DNA from 2 places in the Kocuria sp. LHG3120 genome. Region 2 is predicted to be linked to the other one. Evidence: riboswitches for the same ligand, from Rfam matches in the RefSeq annotation. Region 2 holds a riboswitch; the other holds the start of a gene.
What was found. Region 2 has a riboswitch for thiamine pyrophosphate ahead of thiM (hydroxyethylthiazole kinase). Riboswitches for the same ligand answer to the same signal wherever they lie in the genome.
Positions count from the first base shown of each region.

Region 1 (4,939 bases), on a different contig from region 2:
GGTGGGAGGGAGGTCGGCATTCATGCCCAAATTTTTGCACTTCTGCAAGTTTTGCACAACTGCAATATCTGCCCGGCCCGCCCGGCGGCGCCGGGCGGGCCCTCCGGCTCAGTCCTTCAGCGGGTCGTGGCCCCAGTTCATCAGGGAGTAGCGCCACCGGGTCTCGCGCACGTCCCCGTCGGGGCGCTGGGCCAGGTGGCGGTGGACGTAGCCGACCACCTTGCGCATGTGCTCGTGGTCGGCCTCGGTGCGCTCGCCCTTCGGCTTCTGCAGGATCTCCACGATCCGCCGCCCGGAGCGGTGGCCCACCGACTCCCCGCCGTCGCCCTGGCCCACCGAGGTGGACTCGTCGGTGTCCAGCCACGTCGACAGCTGCTTTGCGGTCATGTTGACGGCCTCGTCGAAGTCCTTGCCGGTGGTGTCGTCCTGCTCGCCCATGCCCTGCTCCTCGCTCTCGGACCGGGCGGCCGCCGTGTCGCCGCGCGCCCTCGGTGCCCGGGCACCCCGGGCACGAGGCCCAACCTACCGGCGGACCGGGGTGCCGGCGAGCAGTCGCCGGTGTCGAGCGCGGTGCCGCCGGCGGGCGGGTGCGGACGCCGCACCGGGCCGGGGCTACGCCGCGACGCCCACCTGGATCAGGGTGTTCCAGGGGTCCTCGAAGCGCAGCACGGCGCCGTCGTGCCGGGTGGGGATCCGGTGGTCCGCGAGCCGGGACGCCAGAGCCGCGACGTCGTCGGCGTCCGGCAGGTCGATGTTGACCTGGCCGAGCCCCAGCGACGCCGCACGCGGGCCGGCCCCGGCGCTCTGCCAGGTGTTGAGCGCGATGTGGTGGTGGTAGCCGCCGGCGGCGATGAACAGGGCGGAGCCGATGTCGCTCATCACCTCGAAGCCCAGGACGTCCACGTAGAACTGCCGGCCCAGCGGGATGTCACCCACCTGCAGGTGCACATGTCCCAGGGTGGCCGGCGGCGCCGGGGGCCGCCCGCCCTGCTCGGCCAGGTGCTCCTGCAGGAACCCGTTCGGGTCCAGTGGGTTGGAGGCCAGCGTCAGCAGGCCGGTGGGCTCCCGCCGCCACGTCTCGCGGGGACGGTCCGTGTAGAGCTCCACCCCGTTGCCCTCGGGGTCGTCGAAGTAGAAGGCCTGGCTGTAGAGGTGGTCGGCGCTGCCGGTGAAGGAGCGGGGCGCCACAGTCGCCACGGACGCGAGCGCCGCGGCCAGGGCCGGCTCGTCGTCGAAGACCACCGCGGTGTGGAACAGGCCGGCCTGCCCGCGGCGGGCCGGCGGGAGCTCCTTGACCTGGCGCAGCCGCACGACCGTCCGGCCGTCCCGGCCCAGGACCGCGGTGTCCCCGGCGTGGGTGAGCACGTCGAGGGTGACGGCGTCCGAGTAGTAGGCGACCATCGTGTCCAGGTCGGAGACCAGCAGCTCCACCGCGCCCATCCGGGTGTCCGCGGACAGCAGGTCCTCGGCGGGGCGCTTCGTCAGGCTCTGGGGAGCGGGGTTCTGGGGAAAGATCGGCATCGCGGGGTTCTCCGTCGGCAGGGGCGGCGCACTGGTTGATATGTCCCCAAGAATAGCCCCAGAAGCTTTCCTGTGCAAGTAAATGGTGGTGCGGTGGGCTCAGAGGATGAAGATCAGAGCGGCGATCACCGCCAGGATGCCCAGGAAGACGAACCCCCACGCCTTGAGGTTGTCGGAGTCGTCCTCCACGGGTTCGGCCGGGCGCGGCGGCCACCCGCCGGGGCCGGGCCCGAACACCGGCCCGGAGGCGCCATGGGCGCCGGCGCCCGGTGCTCCGGGCTGCTGGTCCCCGGGGCCGTACCCGGGGGTGCCGTATCCCGGACCGCCCGGGCCGGGTGCCCCGGGTCCGGGGTACTGGCCCGGAAGCGGCCCTGGCGGCGGCGGGGCCGGGCTCGCGGGGCTCACCCCCCACTGGGGGTTCTCGGGCGAGCCCGCCGGAGGGGCGCCGGGCGGGGGCGTGGCAGGGCGGACGTCACCGTCCGCGGCCGGGCCGACCGCGGAGGAGGACCCCGCGGTCGGACCCGGCGCCGGTGGAGCCGCCGGCGGCAGGGTCTCGCCCGAGAGCACGGGCCCGTCCTCGCGGTGGCCCCGCTCCGCCTCGTTCAGCAGGGTCACGAACTGCTCGAGCGGCTCGGACCCGTCGTGCTCCCTGGCCAGGAAGCGCTCGGCGCGGCGGCGCACCACCTTGTAGACGCGCCCGTCGTCGGGGATGCCCAGGTCCCGGGCGGCCCGCGCCACGGCCAGCGGGGGCTGCTCCGGCAGGGGGTTGGTGCCCCACTCCAGGAGCCCGGTCAGCAGCGGGCGCTCGAGCACGGCAGTCAGGGCCGCCCGGGCGCCCGGCACCCGGGTCAGCTCCAGCAGCCCGCTCGGCGGCGCGGACGGGCACCCCGGCACGTCGCTGGGCAGCCGGGCGGCGCGCTCCAGCCAGAAGGTGTCGCCGAAGAGGGTGGCGAGCAGCACGGCGGCGGCGAGCCGGTCGTCGCTCGGGGCGGCGTCCTCCGGGAGGCCCTGCTCCCAGTGCGTGCCGAGGGCGCGGCGGGCGGGCTCACCGGCCAGCCGGACGCGCAGCTGCGCGTCCTCCGGGCCGCGGGCGGTCTCCGCGGGGCGCTCCACCGCGTGCCGCACCTGGGGGTCGAGCTCGGGGTCCATGGGCCACCTCTCCGTCGTCGTCCTGCGTCCATGCTCTCAGAACGTGCTGGACGGCGGCGGGGAGCCGACGGTGAGGCGGGCGGGGGGCCGCCCCGGGCTCAGGCGGGGAGCAGACCGCGCAGCTGCCCGGCGGCGGTGCGGGGATCGGGGGCCTCGGTGACGGCGCGGACGACGACGACGCCGCGCGCCCCGGCCTCCAGCACCTGCGGGAGCCGCGTCTCGTCGATGCCGCCGATGGCGAACCACGGCACGGGCAGGACCTCCGGGTCCGCGTCCAGCCGGGCCTCCGTCAGCTCGGCGACCGCGCGGACGAACTCCAGCCCGGTGGCCGGGCGCCCCGGCTTGGTGGGCGTGGCCCAGACGGGGCCGGTGCAGAAGTAGTCGACGTCCGAATCCTCCAGCGCCGCCGTGGCCTGTCCGAGGTCGTGGGTGGAGCGCCCGATCAGCACGTCGGGGCCCAGGAGCCGCCGGGCCTGGGCGGGGCTGAGGTCGTGCTGGCCCACGTGGAAGACGTCGGCGCCCACGAGCGCGGCGATGTCGGCGCGGTCGTTGACCGCGAACAGGGTGTCGTACTCGGCGGCCACCCGGCCCAGCAGCTCCAGCGCGGCGATCTCCTCGTCCGCGTCGATGCTCTTGTCCCGCAACTGGACGACGTCAGCGCCGCCGGCACAGACGGCGTGCAGGAAGTCCTCGAGGTCGCCCCGGTCCCGGCGGGCGTCCGTGCACACGTACAGCCGGGCGGCGAGGAGTCTGGCCGTCCGGGTCTCTCGCAGGGAGGACTCGGCGGGGGCGGAGGCATCACGGGTAGGCTGGGTCACACGCTGATGATAGGTCAGCGGTTCTGCGGGAGCCCCACCGGGGGCTGAGAGGGCGTCCAGCGCCGACCGCCACACCTGATGCGGGTCATGCCGCCGGAGGAAAGGACGTTCCCTGTGACTGCCGCGCACCCCGCCCCCACGACCGCGCCCCACCCGCTGGTCGACCGGCCCGAGCACGTCCGCGCCGACGTCGCCGTCGTCGGCGCCGGGGTGATCGGCCTGGCCACCGCCTGGGAGCTGCGCCGCCGCGGCCGCTCGGTGGTCGTGGTGGACCCCGAGCCGGGCTCCGGCGCCAGCCGCGCCGCGGCCGGGATGCTCGCCCCGGTGAGCGAGGTCCAGTACCAGCAGGAGCCCCTGTACCCCCTCATGACCGCCTCGGCCGCCGAGTACCCGGCGTTCGTGGCCGCCCTCGAGCAGGCCGCCGGCGGGACGGTGGGCCACCGGGCCACCGAGACCCTCGTGTGCGGCGTGGACGCCGCCGACCGGCAGGCCCTGACGGACCTCCGCGCGCTGCAGGGCCGCCACGGCATGACGGTGGAGGCGCTGACCCTGCGCGCCGCCCGCACCCTCGAGCCGGCCCTGAGCCCGCGGCTGTCCGCCGCGTTCCGGATCCCCGACGACCACCAGGTGGACCCGCGCCGCCTCGTGGCCGGGCTGCTCGCGGCCCTCGTCGCCCCGGAGCTCCCCGACCTCCCGGAGCCCGCCGGGCTCCCGGCCGCGCGCGACGGCGGACCGGCCCGCCTCGTCCACGACCTCGCCACGGGGCTGCGCCGCAACGCCGAGGGAGCGGCGACCGGCGTCCGCCTGGCCGGCGGCGGGATGGTCTCCGCGACCTGGACGGTCCTCGCTCCCGGCGCCGGGCTCGGCGAGCTCGACGGGCTGCCGGAGGACTGGCACCCGCCGCTGCGGCCGGTGCACGGGGACATCCTGCGCGCCCGGGTCCCCGCCGGGGCGCCGGAGCTGCTCGGGCGCACCGTCCGCGGTCTGGTGCACGGGGTGCCCGTCTACCTGGTGCCCCGCGCCGACGGGACCGTGGTGATCGGGGCGACCTCCCGCGAGGACGACCTGACCGGTCCCAGCGCCGGCGGCGTGTTCCGGCTGCTGCGCGACGCCCAGGCGCTCGTGCCCGGCATCGCCGACCTCGAGCTGGTCGAGGTGCTGGCCCGCGCCCGGCCCGGCACCCCGGACGACATCCCCTACCTCGGCCGGGTCCGCGACCCGGACGGCTCGCCGGTGCCGGGGCTCGTGGTCTCCACCGGCTACTTCCGCCACGGCGTCCTGCTCGCCCCGCTGGCCGCCCGGCTCGCCGCGCAGCTGGTGGCCGGCGGGACCGGAGCCGATCCGGCCGCCGACGCCGAGCACCTCGCCACCACCGACCCGCACCGCTTCGACCGCCCCGTCGAGGCCCGTCCAGGGGATCCCGCGCCGGCCGCCGCCGGGCCCGGGCCCCG
Region 1 covers NZ_JAFCWG010000005.1:320,473-325,411, forward strand. Annotated here, with positions in the region: gene ACP7CD_RS12335 (TetR family transcriptional regulator) at 1-24, opposite strand, end outside; gene ACP7CD_RS12340 (DUF3140 domain-containing protein) at 109-438, opposite strand; gene ACP7CD_RS12345 (VOC family protein) at 613-1,521, opposite strand; gene ACP7CD_RS12350 (hypothetical protein) at 1,621-2,670, opposite strand; gene thiE (thiamine phosphate synthase) at 2,769-3,488, opposite strand; TPP riboswitch at 3,504-3,607, shown strand; gene ACP7CD_RS12360 (FAD-dependent oxidoreductase) at 3,603-4,939, shown strand, end outside.
Region 1: another riboswitch for thiamine pyrophosphate. It lies ahead of ACP7CD_RS12360 (FAD-dependent oxidoreductase); the one in region 2 lies ahead of thiM (hydroxyethylthiazole kinase).

Region 2 (4,939 bases):
GCCGCCGCGGTGACGGCGACCTCTCTCATGTTTCACGCCCCGGACCTCGACGAGCTGCGCGAGGCCGCTCAGCAGCGCGCCGCCCGCCGCCGGGAGGCGCGGCGCCGCCAGCAGGAGGAGAACGCCTCCGCCGAGGACCCGGGCGACGGTCCCGAGGAGCCGGACACGGCGGAGCTCGCCGACGAGGGCGAGGAGGCCGGCCAGGGGACCGGCGGGAGCGCCACCAGCCGCCGCCGTCGGCGCCGCCGCCGCGGCGAGGTCGACATGGAGCTCGTGGGCGGCAGCGACGACGACCCGCCCAACACGGTGACCCGGGTCCGGGCGCCCCGCGCCGCGGAGACCGCCACGGTCGACGAGGTCGTGGCCGTGAAGGGCTCCACGCGGCTCGAGGCCAAGAAGCAGCGCCGGCGCGAGTCCCGCCAGACGGGCCGCCGCCGCCAGGTGATCACCGAGGCCGAGTTCCTGGCCCGCCGCGAGTCGGTCGAGCGGCAGATGCTGGTCCGGCAGAAGGACAACCGGATCCAGATCGGCGTCCTCGAGGACGGCGTCCTGGCCGAGCACTTCGTCTCGCACACCCAGCAGGACTCCCTGATCGGCAACGTCTACGTGGGCAAGGTGCAGAACGTGCTGCCGTCCATGGAGGCCGCGTTCATCGACATCGGCCGGGGCCGCAACGCCGTGCTCTACGCCGGCGAGGTCAACTGGGACGCGTCGCGGCTCGAGGGCGGGCCGCGCCGGATCGAGGTCGCGCTGAAGTCCGGGGACTCGGTCCTGGTGCAGGTCACCAAGGACCCGGTGGGGCACAAGGGCGCCCGGCTCACGAGCCAGATCTCCCTGCCCGGCCGGTACCTGGTCTACGTCCCGGGCGGGTCGATGACCGGGATCTCCCGGAAGCTGCCCGACGTGGAGCGCGCCCGGCTGAAGAAGATCCTCAAGGACCGTCTGCCGGACGGGGCGGGCGTCATCGTGCGCACCGCCGCCGAGGGGGCCTCCGAGCAGGAGCTCACCCACGACATCAACCGGCTGCGCGCCCAGTGGGAGCAGATCCAGGAGCGGGCCGGGTCGACCAGGACGCTCGCGCCCGAGATGCTCTACGCGGAGCCGGACCTCACGATCAAGACGGTGCGCGACGTCTTCAACGAGGACTTCACCACCATGGTCGTCCAGGGCGACGAGGCGTGGGACAACATCGAGGCGTACGTGACCTACGTCGCACCGGACCTGCTCGACCGGCTCAAGAAGTGGGACGAGGACGAGGACCTGTTCGTGAACTACCGCGTGGAGGAACAGATCCAGAAGGCACTCGAGCGCAAGGTCTTCCTGCCCTCGGGCGGCTCCCTCGTCATCGACCGCACCGAGGCGATGACGGTGGTCGACGTGAACACCGGCAAGTTCACCGGCTCCGGGGGCAACCTCGAGGAGACCGTGACCAAGAACAACCTGGAGGCGGCCGAGGAGATCGTCCGGCAGCTGCGGCTGCGGGACATCGGCGGGATCATCGTGATCGACTTCATCGACATGGTCCTCGAGTCCAACCGGGACCTCGTGCTGCGCCGGCTGGTGGAGTGCCTGGGCCGGGACCGCACCAAGCACCAGGTGGCGGAGGTGACCTCGCTGGGCCTCGTGCAGATGACCCGCAAGCGCATGGGAACCGGCCTGCTGGAGGTGTTCTCCGAGCCGTGCGAGCACTGCGCCGGCCGCGGCGTGGTGGTCCACGACCACCCGCTCGAGGGCCGCTCCGGCGGCGCCACGAGCGAGTCCCGCGACCAGCGGCCGAACCGCACGGAGCGCAAGCGCGGCCGCGGGGGCCGCAACGAGCAGCAGCCCGCCCGGACGGAGCAGCGCTCCGCCGAGGCCGATCCCGCGGAGAAGGCCAAGGCCGAGGCCGCGCGGACGGCGTTCGCGACGATCGCCGCCGCCACCCACCACGAGGAGGCGGCCGCGGACGAGCCGGAGCGCGCCGAGGAGGCCGCCCAGCCGGCGGAGTCCCGGCCCGAGGGCTCGGGGCGCTCCCGGAAGAAGCGCCGCGGCAAGCGCAGCCGCGGACGCGGCCAGGGCGGGGACACCGCCGCCGAGCAGCAGCCGGAGGAGGGGGAGGACACCGCCCCCGCCGCCCCGGAGCAGCTCCCCGCCGAGGGGGCGCCGGGCGAGCAGGGCTCGCGCCTGACCATCAACGGCGAGGTCATCGAGCTGCCGCAGGGCCACGCCGTGGTCGTCGAGCCCGCCGAGGCCCGGCCGCTGAGCCTGGACTCCCTCGCGGAGGTCTTCGGGCAGCGGGGACCGGATGCCGGCTCCGCCGCCCCGGAGGCCGCCGCCGAGGCGGTCACCGGTGCGGATGACGCCGCGGAGGGGGCCACCGCCGCGGCGGAGGCCCCGGCCCAGGAGAGCACGGCACAGGAGCGCACGGCACAGGAACGCACGGAGCGGCAGGCGCCCGCTCCCGCCTCGGCGGTTGCCGCGGAGCAGGCGGACGTCGAGCCCGTGCGGCCCCGGCGGCGCTCCCGGCGGGCCTCGGCCCCGACGGCGCGGCCCGGCGAGGCCGAGGTGACCGCCGGCCGGGCGGCCGCCGCGGAGGGCGCCCGGCACGAGGCGAGGACCGTCGCCCAGCGCGCCCCGGAGGACCCCTCCCGCCGGGCGCCGACCGTCGTCGGCGTCGGCGTCAAGGCCGAGGACCTCACCAGCGGCCGGCCCGCCGACCGGGGCTGATCCGCCCCGCCGAGCAGCACCACGGAGGACCCCGACCGGCACGGTCGGGGTCCTCCGTCGTCGCGGACCGTCACGGACCGCCCCGGCCTGCCCGCCCTCCGCGCGGCGGCGTACCGTGGTGCGCACCACAGCACACCCGGGGCCGCCGTCCCGTCCGCCGGGAGAGCGGCCGCCCGTTCCAGGGAGCATCGCCATGACCAGTGCAGACACCATCCGCACCACCGGCACGGAACTGTTCGTCCACCGGGATCCGTCGGCCGTGGACCGTCACTACACGGAGGACTTCGTCCAGCACTCGCCGCTCGCGCCGAACGGGCGCGAGGGTCTCAGGCAGTTCGTGCAGAGCATGCCCGACGACTTCCGCGTGGACATGGTCCGGATGCTCGACGACCACGGGACGGTGGCCGTCCACTCGGTGTACGAAGGGCTCGGTCCGGAGCCGCTGGTCGGCTTCGACGTCTTCCGGGTGGAGGACGGACGGATCGCCGAGCACTGGGACGTCCTCGAGCCCCTGCGCACGGGCCCCGACGGCGCCCGCCCCCAGCTCGACGGTCCCGTCGCGGTCACGGACCACGAGCGGACGCAGGACAACAAGCGCATCGCCGCCGAGTGGGTCGAGGCCGCCCTCGTCGGGGGCGACCGCCACGCCGTCCAGGACCACATGAGCCCCCGGGGCTGCACCGAGCACACCGGCGGCACGCCGGACGGCCCGCAGCCCGCGTACCAGCGGCTGCGCCGCGTGGTCGGCGAGGGGAACTTCGTGCTGACCGTCGCGGAGGCCGTTCCCGGAGGGAGCCGCGACGGAGAATCCACCGGAACGGTCGCCTGCTACGACCTCTGGCGCCTCGACGACGGCCGGATCGCGGAGCACTGGGGCGTCGCGCAGCCGGTGCCCGAGCGGATGGCGCACGCCAACGGCATGTTCTGATCCCGTGCGGGGTCCGTGCCGACTCCCGCACGACGACTAGACTGGCAGGACACCAGACACGGGGTGCCGCACGAGCGGCTGAGAACACACCCGTCGAACCTGATCTAGCCAGTACTAGCGAAGGGATGTCGCAGATGCGCGATGCCGTACCCCCGTCCGACCGCACACCAGGACCCGGGAGGCCGGTGCCGCTGGACCCCGCGCTCGCCGAGGACGCCGCCGCGGCCCTGGCGGACCTGCGCGCCGTGGCGCCGCTGGTGCAGTGCATCACCAACGCCGTGGTCACCAACTTCACCGCCAACGTGCTGCTCGCCGTGGGCGCGTCCCCGGCGATGACCGACATCCAGGGCGAGGGCGGGGTCTTCGCGGAGCTCGCCGACGGCCTCCTCGTCAACACCGGCACGCCCACCGCCGAGCAGCGCGGCGCCGCCTACGAGGCCGTCGGGGCCCGGCGCCGCGCGGGCCGGGCCTGGGTCCTGGACCCGGTGGCGGTGGGTGCCCTGCCCGTGCGCACGGCGCTGGCCCGCGACCTGCTCGGGTTCGAGCCGGCGATCGTGCGCGGCAACGCCTCCGAGGTCATCGCCCTCGCCGGCGGCGCCGGCGGCCGCGGCACGGACGCGACCCACGGCGTCGACGCGGCCCGAGACGCCGCCGCCGCGCTCGCCGAGCGGGCCGGCTCGGCGGTGGCCGTGTCCGGGCCTGTGGACCTCGTGCGCTCCCCGGACGGCACGGTGGTCCGGGTGCCGCACGGCACGCCCCTGCTGACCCGCATCACCGGCGGCGGGTGCGCCCTGGGCGCCCTCATGGCGGCGTTCACCGCCGTGCGCACGGACCCGGCCGCCGCGGCGGTGGCCGCCACCACGGTGTACACCCTCGCGGCCGAGGACGCGGCCGCCGACTCCGCCGGGCCCGGCTCCTTCGCCGTGGCGCTGCTGGACCGGCTGCACGCCGTCACCCCGGAGGGGATCGCCGCCCGGGCGGAGCTCGTGCGCGAGGAGGTCGCCCGGTGAGCCCGCGCCTCGACCCCGCGGCCCTGGCCCTGCACCTGGTGACGGACACCGCCCTGAGCGCCCCCCGGACGGTCCCGGACGTCGTGGCCGCCGCCGTGCGCGGGGGAGCCACCATGGTCCAGGTGCGGGAGAAGGACGCCCCGGTCCGCGAGCTCGTCGCCCTGCTGACGGCCGTGGCCGAGCGCGTGGGCCGGGAGGTGCCCGTGCTCGTGGACGACCGCGCCGACGTGTACCTCGCCGCCCGCGCGGCCGGCGCCCCCGTGGCCGGCGTGCACGTGGGCCAGTCGGACCTGCC
Region 2 covers NZ_JAFCWG010000001.1:156,671-161,609, reverse strand. Annotated here, with positions in the region: gene ACP7CD_RS00720 (Rne/Rng family ribonuclease) at 1-2,706, shown strand, start outside; gene ACP7CD_RS00715 (nuclear transport factor 2 family protein) at 2,900-3,634, shown strand; TPP riboswitch at 3,684-3,777, shown strand; gene thiM (hydroxyethylthiazole kinase) at 3,820-4,644, shown strand; gene thiE (thiamine phosphate synthase) at 4,641-4,939, shown strand, end outside.